One region of the Stenotrophomonas sp. GW821-FHT01H02A genome, then DNA from elsewhere that is predicted to be linked to it. Evidence: predicted binding sites of a transcription regulator. Region 1 holds the regulator's gene; the other holds the start of a gene.
What was found. Region 1 encodes HrcA, which represses chaperone genes, less so after heat shock. Its sites were predicted from a motif close to TTNGCACTCNNNNNNNNNGAGTGCNAA; they were not measured.
Positions count from the first base shown of each region.

Region 2: a site for HrcA is predicted at 1,769-1,795, ahead of AC07WC_RS11120 (co-chaperone GroES). Genes of this name have one in related genera too.

Region 1 is NZ_JBWKWI010000003.1:84,196-88,614, forward strand. Features, by position in the region: gene recN (DNA repair protein RecN) at 1-1,101, opposite strand, end outside; gene hrcA (heat-inducible transcriptional repressor HrcA) at 1,227-2,294, shown strand; gene grpE (nucleotide exchange factor GrpE) at 2,377-2,892, shown strand; gene dnaK (molecular chaperone DnaK) at 3,068-4,419, shown strand, end outside.
Region 2 is NZ_JBWKWI010000006.1:142,454-146,872, forward strand. Features, by position in the region: gene AC07WC_RS11115 (endonuclease) at 1-1,550, opposite strand, end outside; gene AC07WC_RS11120 (co-chaperone GroES) at 1,843-2,130, shown strand; gene groL (chaperonin GroEL) at 2,230-3,879, shown strand; gene AC07WC_RS11130 (serine hydrolase domain-containing protein) at 4,119-4,419, opposite strand, start outside.

The DNA of each region.
Region 1 (4,419 bases):
GCGGCTGGCGCTGAGCACCTCGGCCACGGTCTTCCACTGGCCGGCGGCGCGGTCGATCTCGCCCGCCAGCGTCTGCAGGCGCTCGTCGGCACCGCGCAGCTGCTCGACTTCGGCCTCCATCGCATCGCGATGCTCGCCGAGCGCTTCCATCGGCACGCGGTGCTTGCGGGCGAGGTCGTGCAGGCGGCCCAGGCGGCGCTCGATATCCTCGAACTGCTCCGGGTCGGCGTCCAGGTCGTCATGCACGCGGTCGAGCAGGGACAACGCTTCGTCCAGCTGGATGGCAGCGCTGTCGAGCAGGGCATCGACCTCCCCGAGGCGGCTGTCGTGTTCGGCCACGCGGGCCAGGTCATGCCGGGTCTGCTGCAGCAGCTGCAGCACCGAGACCTCGTCGTCGCCGTTGAGGCGGCTGGCGGCCACGTCACACGCGCCGATCAGCGCGCTGGCATGGGCCTGGCGGCGATGGCTGCTGCCCAGGGTGGCGATCGAGGCCGGGTCCAGGTCTTCGCGCTTGAGCTCGCCGAGCTGGTGCTCCAGATAGCCGATCCGGTCGCTGACATCGCCCTGGCGCGACAGTGCCTCGGCCTCATCGACCAGCGCCTGCCACCGCGCCGCGGTCTGGCGGACCTGGGCGCGCTCGGCGTCGTTGCGGGCGAAGGCGTCCAGTAGCGACAACTGCGACGGCCGCGAGAGCAGCGCCTGCTGTTCGTGCTGGCCGTGGATCTCGACCAGCATGCCGGCCAGCTCGCTCAGCTGGGTCAGCGTCACCGGGCGGCCGTTGATGAAGGCGCGCGAACCGCCGTCGGCGCGGATCACCCGTCGCAGTTGGCACTGTTCTTCGTCGTCCAGCTCGTTGTCGCGCAGCCACTGGCGCGCCGGGGCGTCGGCCAGTGGCGCGAATTCGGCCGAGAGCTCGGCGCGCGCGGCCCCGTGGCGGACCACGCCGCTGTCGGCACGCAGCCCGGACAGAAAGCCCAGCGCGTCCACCATCAGCGACTTGCCCGCGCCGGTTTCACCCGAGACCACGGTCATGCCGGCGCCGAATTCCAGCTCGGTGGCGCGGACGACCGCGAAATCCTTGATCGATAGATGTCTAAGCATGGTCTACGTTGTACACGAGGGGCGTCTCCAAGCCGCGCAAGCTAGCATGGGCAGGGGGCGTCTCCAATGACTTGCCATCGCCCCGTGCAGCCATTATCTAAGTGGGCGTCTCACAGGCTGATTCCATGCATCCTTCCGCGTCCCATCTCGCCCCGCGTGCCCGCCATCTGCTGCGGACGCTGATCGCGCGCCACATCCAGGATGGCGAGCCGGTCGGCTCGCAGACCCTTGCCCGGCATGCCGGCCTGGATGTCAGCCCGGCCACGATCCGCAACATCCTGGGCGACCTGGAAGACCTGGGCCTGCTCAGCTCGCCACACACGTCCGCCGGACGGGTGCCGACCGCGCATGGCTACCGGGTGTTCGTGGACAGCCTGGTCAAGATGCAGCCACCGGGCGAGGGCGAACTCAGCCGCCTGCGTACCGAGCTGGCCACCGGGACCGGCACCCAAGCCCTGCTCGGCAGTGCCTCGGAGCTGCTCTCGGCGATGAGCCATTTCGTGGGCGTGGTCAGCGCCCCGCGCCGGGAGCAGTTCGCGTTCCGGCATATTGATTTCGTGGCGCTGGACGCGCGCCGGGTGCTGGCGATCCTGGTGTTCGCCGACAATGAAGTGCAGAACCGGGTGATCGAGCCGCGCCGCAGCTTCGATCCGGGTGAGCTGGAGCAGGTCGCCAACTACCTCAATGCCAACTGCGCCGGGCGGCCGCTGGCCGAGATCCGCGCCCGGCTGCTGCTGGAGCTGCGCGATGCGCAGTCGGAGATGGAGCAGTTGCTGGCGCACAGCATCGAGCTGGCCGAGCAGGCCATGGTGCCGCCGGCCGACGACATGGTGCTGGCCGGGCAGACCCGGCTGATGGGCGTGCAGGACCTGTCCGACCTGGAGCGGCTGCGCGAGCTGTTCGATGTGTTCGCCAGCAAGCGCGAGATCCTGCAGCTGCTCGAACGCACCATCCAGGCCCCGGGGGTGCGCATCTTCATCGGCGAGGAGACCGGGGTGATGCCGCTGGAAAGCGTCTCGCTGGTCACCGCCCCGTATTCGGCCGACGGCCAGGTGCTGGGCGTGCTGGGGGTGATCGGCCCGAAGCGGATGGCCTACGACCGGATGATTCCGCTGGTGGAAGCCACCGCCCAGGTGCTCGGGGCCGCGCTGGGCTCGCCCGGTGGCGGCGGATTGTCCCGCGATCGCGCATAAAGCAGCCCTGGACTCTTGAATCCCGGAGCCGCGCCCACATAGGGGTGGGTGGAGGCGGAGAGTCACCGCCAAGGATCCGGAAATGAACCAAGATCAGTCAGATATCGCATCCCAGAATCCCGCCGGCGAGCCGGCCGCTGAGCCGTCCCTGCAGCAGCAGCTGGACAGCCTGCACAACGAGCTGGCCCTGCTGCGTTCGGAGTCGCTGCGCGAGCGCGCAGACCTGGACAACCAGCGCAAGCGCGTGGCCCGCGACGTGGAACAGGCGCGCCGCTTCGCCAATGAAAAGCTGCTTGGCGAGCTGCTGCCGGTGTTCGACAGCCTCGATGCCGGCCTCAATGCCGCCGGCAGTGAGCCGAGTCCGCTGCGTGAAGGTCTCGAACTGACCTACAAGCAGCTGCTCAAGGTCGCCGCCGACAACGGCCTGACCCTGCTCGACCCGACCGGCCAGACCTTCAACCCGGACCACCACCAGGCCATCAGCCAGGTCGACGCGCCCGGCGCGGCGCCCGGCAGCGTGGTCCAGGTGTTCCAGAAGGGCTACCTGCTCAACGACCGCCTGCTGCGTCCGGCGCTGGTCGTGGTGGCCCGCGACTGATCCGCGGGCCGGTGAGCCGGGCGTGCCCCGGCTGCTCGACCGGACGCTGAACGCGTTGGGTCGCCATCGAACACTGTGTTTGATGGACGGCTTGAAAGTGTCCGCAGCGTCCCACACATCCCATTCATAACCCGGCAACTGCCGGATGTACCCAGAACTTTCAGGAGTCTCCCTCATGGGCAAGATCATTGGTATCGACCTCGGCACCACCAACTCGTGTGTGGCGATCATGGACGGCGGCAAGGCCCGCGTCATCGAGAATGCGGAAGGCGATCGCACCACGCCCTCCATCGTCGCCTACACCAAGGACGGCGAAGTCCTGGTCGGCGCCTCGGCCAAGCGCCAGGCCGTGACCAACCCCAAGAACACCTTCTACGCCGTCAAGCGCCTGATCGGCCGCAAGTTCACCGACGCTGAAGTCCAGAAGGACATCGCGCACGTGCCCTACGGCATCCTGGCCCATGACAACGGCGACGCCTGGGTGCAGACCAGCGACGGCAAGAAGATGGCCCCGCAGGAAATCTCCGCCCGCGTGCTGGAGAAGATGAAGAAGACCGCCGAAGCGTTCTTGGGTGAGACCGTCACCGAGGCCGTGATCACCGTGCCGGCCTACTTCAACGACAGCCAGCGCCAGGCGACCAAGGACGCCGGCCGCATCGCCGGCCTGGAAGTCAAGCGCATCATCAACGAGCCGACCGCCGCTGCCCTGGCCTATGGCCTGGACAAGGGTGACGGCCGTGACCGCAAGATCGTTGTGTACGATCTGGGCGGCGGCACCTTCGACGTCTCGATCATCGAGATCGCCAACGTGGACGGTGAGAAGCAGTTCGAAGTGCTGGCCACCAACGGTGACACCTTCCTGGGCGGCGAAGATTTCGACAACCGCGTCATCGAGTACCTCGTCGACGAGTTCAACAAGGACCAGGGCATCGACCTGCGCAAGGATCCGCTTGCCCTGCAGCGCCTGAAGGACGCCGCCGAGCGCGCCAAGATCGAGCTGTCCACCAGCCAGCAGACCGAAGTGAACCTGCCGTACGTCACCGCTGACGCGTCGGGCCCGAAGCACCTGAACATCAAGCTGACCCGCGCCAAGCTGGAAGCGCTGGTGGAAGACCTGATCAAGAAGTCGATCGAGCCGTGCCGCATCGCGCTGAACGATGCCGGCCTGCGTTCGAGCGACATCGGCGAAGTGATCCTGGTCGGCGGCCAGACCCGCATGCCGAAGGTGCAGCAGGCCGTGACCGAGTTCTTCGGCAAGGAACCGCGCAAGGACGTCAACCCGGACGAAGCCGTGGCACTGGGTGCGGCGATCCAGGGCGGCGTGCTGGGCGGCGACGTCAAGGACGTGCTGCTGCTGGACGTGACTCCGCTGTCGCTGGGCATCGAGACCCTGGGTGGCGTGTTCACCAAGATCATCGAGAAGAACACCACCATCCCGACCAAGGCCTCGCAGGTGTTCTCCACCGCCGAGGACAACCAGTCGGCCGTGACCGTGCACGTGCTGCAGGGTGAGCGCGAGCAGGCCCG
Region 2 (4,419 bases), on a different contig from region 1:
AGCTCCAGATCGGGCTCGGACTGTCCGGTCCTGGCATCCTTGCCGCCCTCATAACGGATCGCCATGTACATCACGGCACGCGCCATGTCGCCCTTGCGGTGGCCCCACACTTCGAACGAACCGGCATTGCCATCCGGCGTGCGCACCCAGTTCGCATTGCCCGGGTAGCCGCCGCTGCCGCCGCCGAATCCGTTGTTGGCCTCGGTCGCGCGCTCACCGCAATTGCTGTCGCATTTGGCATAGGGCTTGTTGCCGCGGTCCGCATTCCACTGTGCATCGGTCAGATACAGCATGTGGGTGTCGGTATAGGGCGCGTAGGGCAGGCCCTTGTCGCCGGTGGTGCTGGCAAAGCCCAGCGAGTTCGGCCAGGTGTGTTCGCGGTTATAGGTCAGTCCGCTGCCGGTGCCTGCGCGCCCGCTGACCTTGGTGTAGCTGCGGTTGCGATAGGCATCGAGGATGTTGCCGCTGTTGTTGGGGTCTTCGTCGGCGATCTCCAGGATGGTCCAGGTGCTGGTGCCCGACCCACTGTAGGGATAGGCGGTGTGGCCCTTGATGGTGTCGTGCAGCGAGCAGCGCAGCTGGCTGGGGCTGGAGGTGTTGACCCGCGCGTAATACTCGCCGGGATTGCCGGGGTTGCCGGGATCTGGCGTGGTGGCAGTGGCCACCGTGAAGGCAATGCGGGTATCGGCGGCCGGGCGCGCGCCCTGGGCATCCTTGATGCGGGTGGCGCGGATGTCGAAGCGACAGGCCTCGCCGGCCACCAGCGCGGTGTTGGTGGACAGCGTGAAGCGGGTACCGGTGCCGGGATGGCTCAGCGCGACCGTGCCGGACTGGCCGCAGCTCAGCGCGAAGGCGCCGCTGGAGAGCGTGACGGGCTCACTGAAGGTCACGCTGAGGTCGGCGGCGGCCGGGAAGGTGCTGGCGCCCTGTTCGGGGGTGGTCGCGGTGACCGACGGCGCCGTATTCGGGCCGGTCGGGCCACCGCCGCTGAAGGTTTGGCCGTGATTGCAGGCGCCGAAGGTCTGCGTGGCCGATTCGGCCCAGGTGAAATGCGCGTACTGGCTGCCGGTGCCGGTCAGCTGCAGGGAGGTCCCCGGGGCGGTGCTGTTGGTCTCGCTGACCGGGATGTTCTGGCTGGTCAGGCCCGCCGCCGGTCCGCCAGCGGCAGTGATGGTGCCCTCGTAGCTGAGGAACTGGACCACCTTGCCACTGGCATCGACCAGGGCGATGCCATCGTTGGGGCCGTTCTGGATCCCGTTGGTCGGGTAGGTGACCGTGGCCAGCCGGGCGCTGCCGCAGCTGGCCGTACCGGCCGGGACCGCGTTGTTGGCGTAGACCGCGGCCGCCGACGGGTTGCTGCCGTTGTAGAGGTAGAGCCGGTAGCCGGACAGATCCTCGCCGGCGGTGGCGACCACCTCGATCGCTTCGCCGACATCCCCGGCCGGGGTGCTGTCGTCGTAATGCAGTTCATTGATGAATACATCGGCCCGGGCGGGGCTGGTGCCCAGCACCAGCAGGCAGGCCAGGGACAGCGGCGTCAGCAACCTCATCTACGGCTCCTTGTGATTGGTCATTGCCGCTCGAATCTACGCAATCCAGATGACATATCGATCGCCTCGAGAGGGGCGGCCTTTCGCATTGAGAACTGCGTCAAACATTCACATCTGGCCCGGGGCGGGAAAAAAATCCGACCGGCTGCCCTTGAAAGGGCAGGGGCCAGCACCATCTCTGCTCTGTCCCGCACCGTCGGGTTTTTTCGTGAGCGTGGCTGGCAGTCGCCCTGTGCGAGTGCTAACATCGCCAGACTTTCCTAGACCAATCAACAACTTAAAAGGGTCTCACATGAGCATCAAGCCGCTTCATGACCGCGTCGTAGTCAAGCCGATCGAAGCCGACGAAATCTCGTCCGGCGGCATCGTGATTCCGGATTCCGCCAAGGAAAAGTCGACCAAGGGTGAAGTCGTGGCCGTCGGCCCGGGCAAGCCCCTGGACAACGGCAGCGTGCGCGCGCCGTCGCTGAAGGTCGGTGACAAGGTCATCTACGGCCAGTACGCCGGCAGCAGCTACAAGTCCGAAGGCGTCGAGTTCAAGGTTCTGCGCGAAGACGACATCCTCGCCATCGTCGGCTGAGTGGGCGTCGCCGGGCCTGGCCTGGCGCTGCCGGATGTTGCTTCGTTCCGTCATTCATGACGCCGGGCTTGGCCCGGCTCTACAAAAAAGGTAATCGCAATGGCTGCCAAAGATATTCGTTTCGGTGAAGACGCCCGCGCCCGCATGGTTCGCGGCGTCAACGTTCTCGCCAATGCCGTCAAGGCCACCCTGGGCCCGAAGGGCCGCAACGTCGTGCTCGAAAAGAGCTTCGGCGCGCCGACCATCACCAAGGACGGCGTCTCCGTCGCCAAGGAAATCGAACTGGCTGACAAGTTCGAGAACATGGGCGCGCAGATGGTGAAGGAAGTCGCGTCGCGCACCAACGATGACGCCGGCGACGGCACCACCACCGCCACCGTGCTGGCCCAGGCCCTGATCCGCGAAGGCGCCAAGGCCGTCGCTGCCGGCATGAACCCGATGGACCTCAAGCGCGGTATCGACAAGGCCGTGATCGCCGCCGTCGCCGAGCTGAAGAACATCTCCAAGCCGACCGCCGACGACAAGGCCATTGCCCAGGTCGGCACGATCTCGGCCAACTCGGACGAGTCGATCGGCAACATCATCGCCGAAGCGATGCGCCGCGTGACCAAGGAAGGCGTCATCACCGTTGAAGAAGGCTCGGGCCTGGACAACGAGCTGGACGTCGTCGAAGGCATGCAGTTCGACCGTGGCTACCTGTCCCCGTACTTCATCAACAACCAGCAGTCGCAGACCGCTGACCTGGACGATCCGTACGTGCTGCTGCACGACAAGAAGATCTCCAACGTGCGCGACCTGCTGCCCGTGCTGGAAGGCGTCGCCAAGGCCGGCAAGCCGCTGCTGATCATCGCCGAAGACATCGAAGGCGAAGCGCTGGCGACCCTGGTGGTCAACACCATCCGTGGCATCGTGAAGGTCGTGGCCGTCAAGGCACCGGGCTTCGGCGACCGTCGCAAGGCGATGCTGGAAGACATGGCCGTGCTGACCGGCGGCACCGTGATCTCCGAGGAAATCGGTCTGTCGCTGGAAAAGGCGACGATCAAGGACCTGGGCCGCGCCAAGAAGGTGCAGGTCTCCAAGGAAAACACCACGATCATCGATGGCGCCGGCGAGAAGGCCAACATCGAAGCGCGTGTCACCCAGATCAAGACGCAGATCGAAGACACCTCGTCGGATTACGACCGCGAGAAGCTGCAGGAACGCGTGGCCAAGCTGGCCGGCGGCGTTGCCGTGATCAAGGTCGGTGCTTCGACCGAGATCGAAATGAAGGAAAAGAAGGATCGCGTCGACGACGCCCTGCACGCGACCCGCGCAGCCGTTGAAGAAGGCGTGGTCCCGGGCGGCGGCGTTGCCCTGGTCCGTGCGGTCACCGCGCTGAGCGGCCTGAAGGGTGCCAACGAAGACCAGAACCACGGCATCCAGATCGCCCTGCGCGCGATGGAAGCCCCGCTGCGCGAAATCGTGGCCAACGCTGGCGAAGAGCCGTCCGTGATCGTCAACAAGGTCAAGGAAGGCACCGGCAGCTTCGGCTACAACGCCGCCACCGGCGAGTTCGGCGACATGCTGGAATTCGGCATCCTGGACCCGACCAAGGTGACCCGTTCGGCGCTGCAGAACGCGGCCTCGATCGCTGGCCTGATGATCACCACCGAAGCCATGGTTGCCGAAGCCCCGAAGAAGGATGACGGCGCTGGCGCAGCCGGCGGCGGCATGGGCGGTATGGGTGGCATGGGCGGCATGGACTTCTGATGTAGAGGCCGGCCATCGGTCGGCACCTGCCATCCGCCACCGCAGTACGAAAAACCCCGCCGGAAGGCGGGGTTTTTTTGTGCGCGTAGTACCGACTCACAGCGCGCTGGTGGGGGCCTCGACCTCGTCCTGCAGCCGAGGTGCTGCAGGAGCTGGCCGAGTACGTGCTGCCGTTGTTTCCCTCGCATGACGGGCCATTGCCGGCACAGCTGCGCTGGTAAGCCGCTACATGGCCTGCGTCATTCGACGAACGTCTTGCCCCCGTACTCCCACGACCACGGCGCGCCGGTTTCGCCCAGAACGAACCGTACCAGGGCGGGGAACGCCGCTTCGGCGCGCACGTCGTTGCCCAGCACCACCACGCAGCGTTGGCGTCGCGCCACGCACACCAGTGTGTTGCCCACCGCATCGTCGTGGCCGCCCTTGTAGAACCCGCGCCCCTGCGGTCCCTGGAACACCACCACGCCCAGCCCGGCGGCGAGGTCACGGCGCCGTTGCGCGGGCGCCAGCTCGGCCTGCAGGGTCGGAAACTGGCTGGCA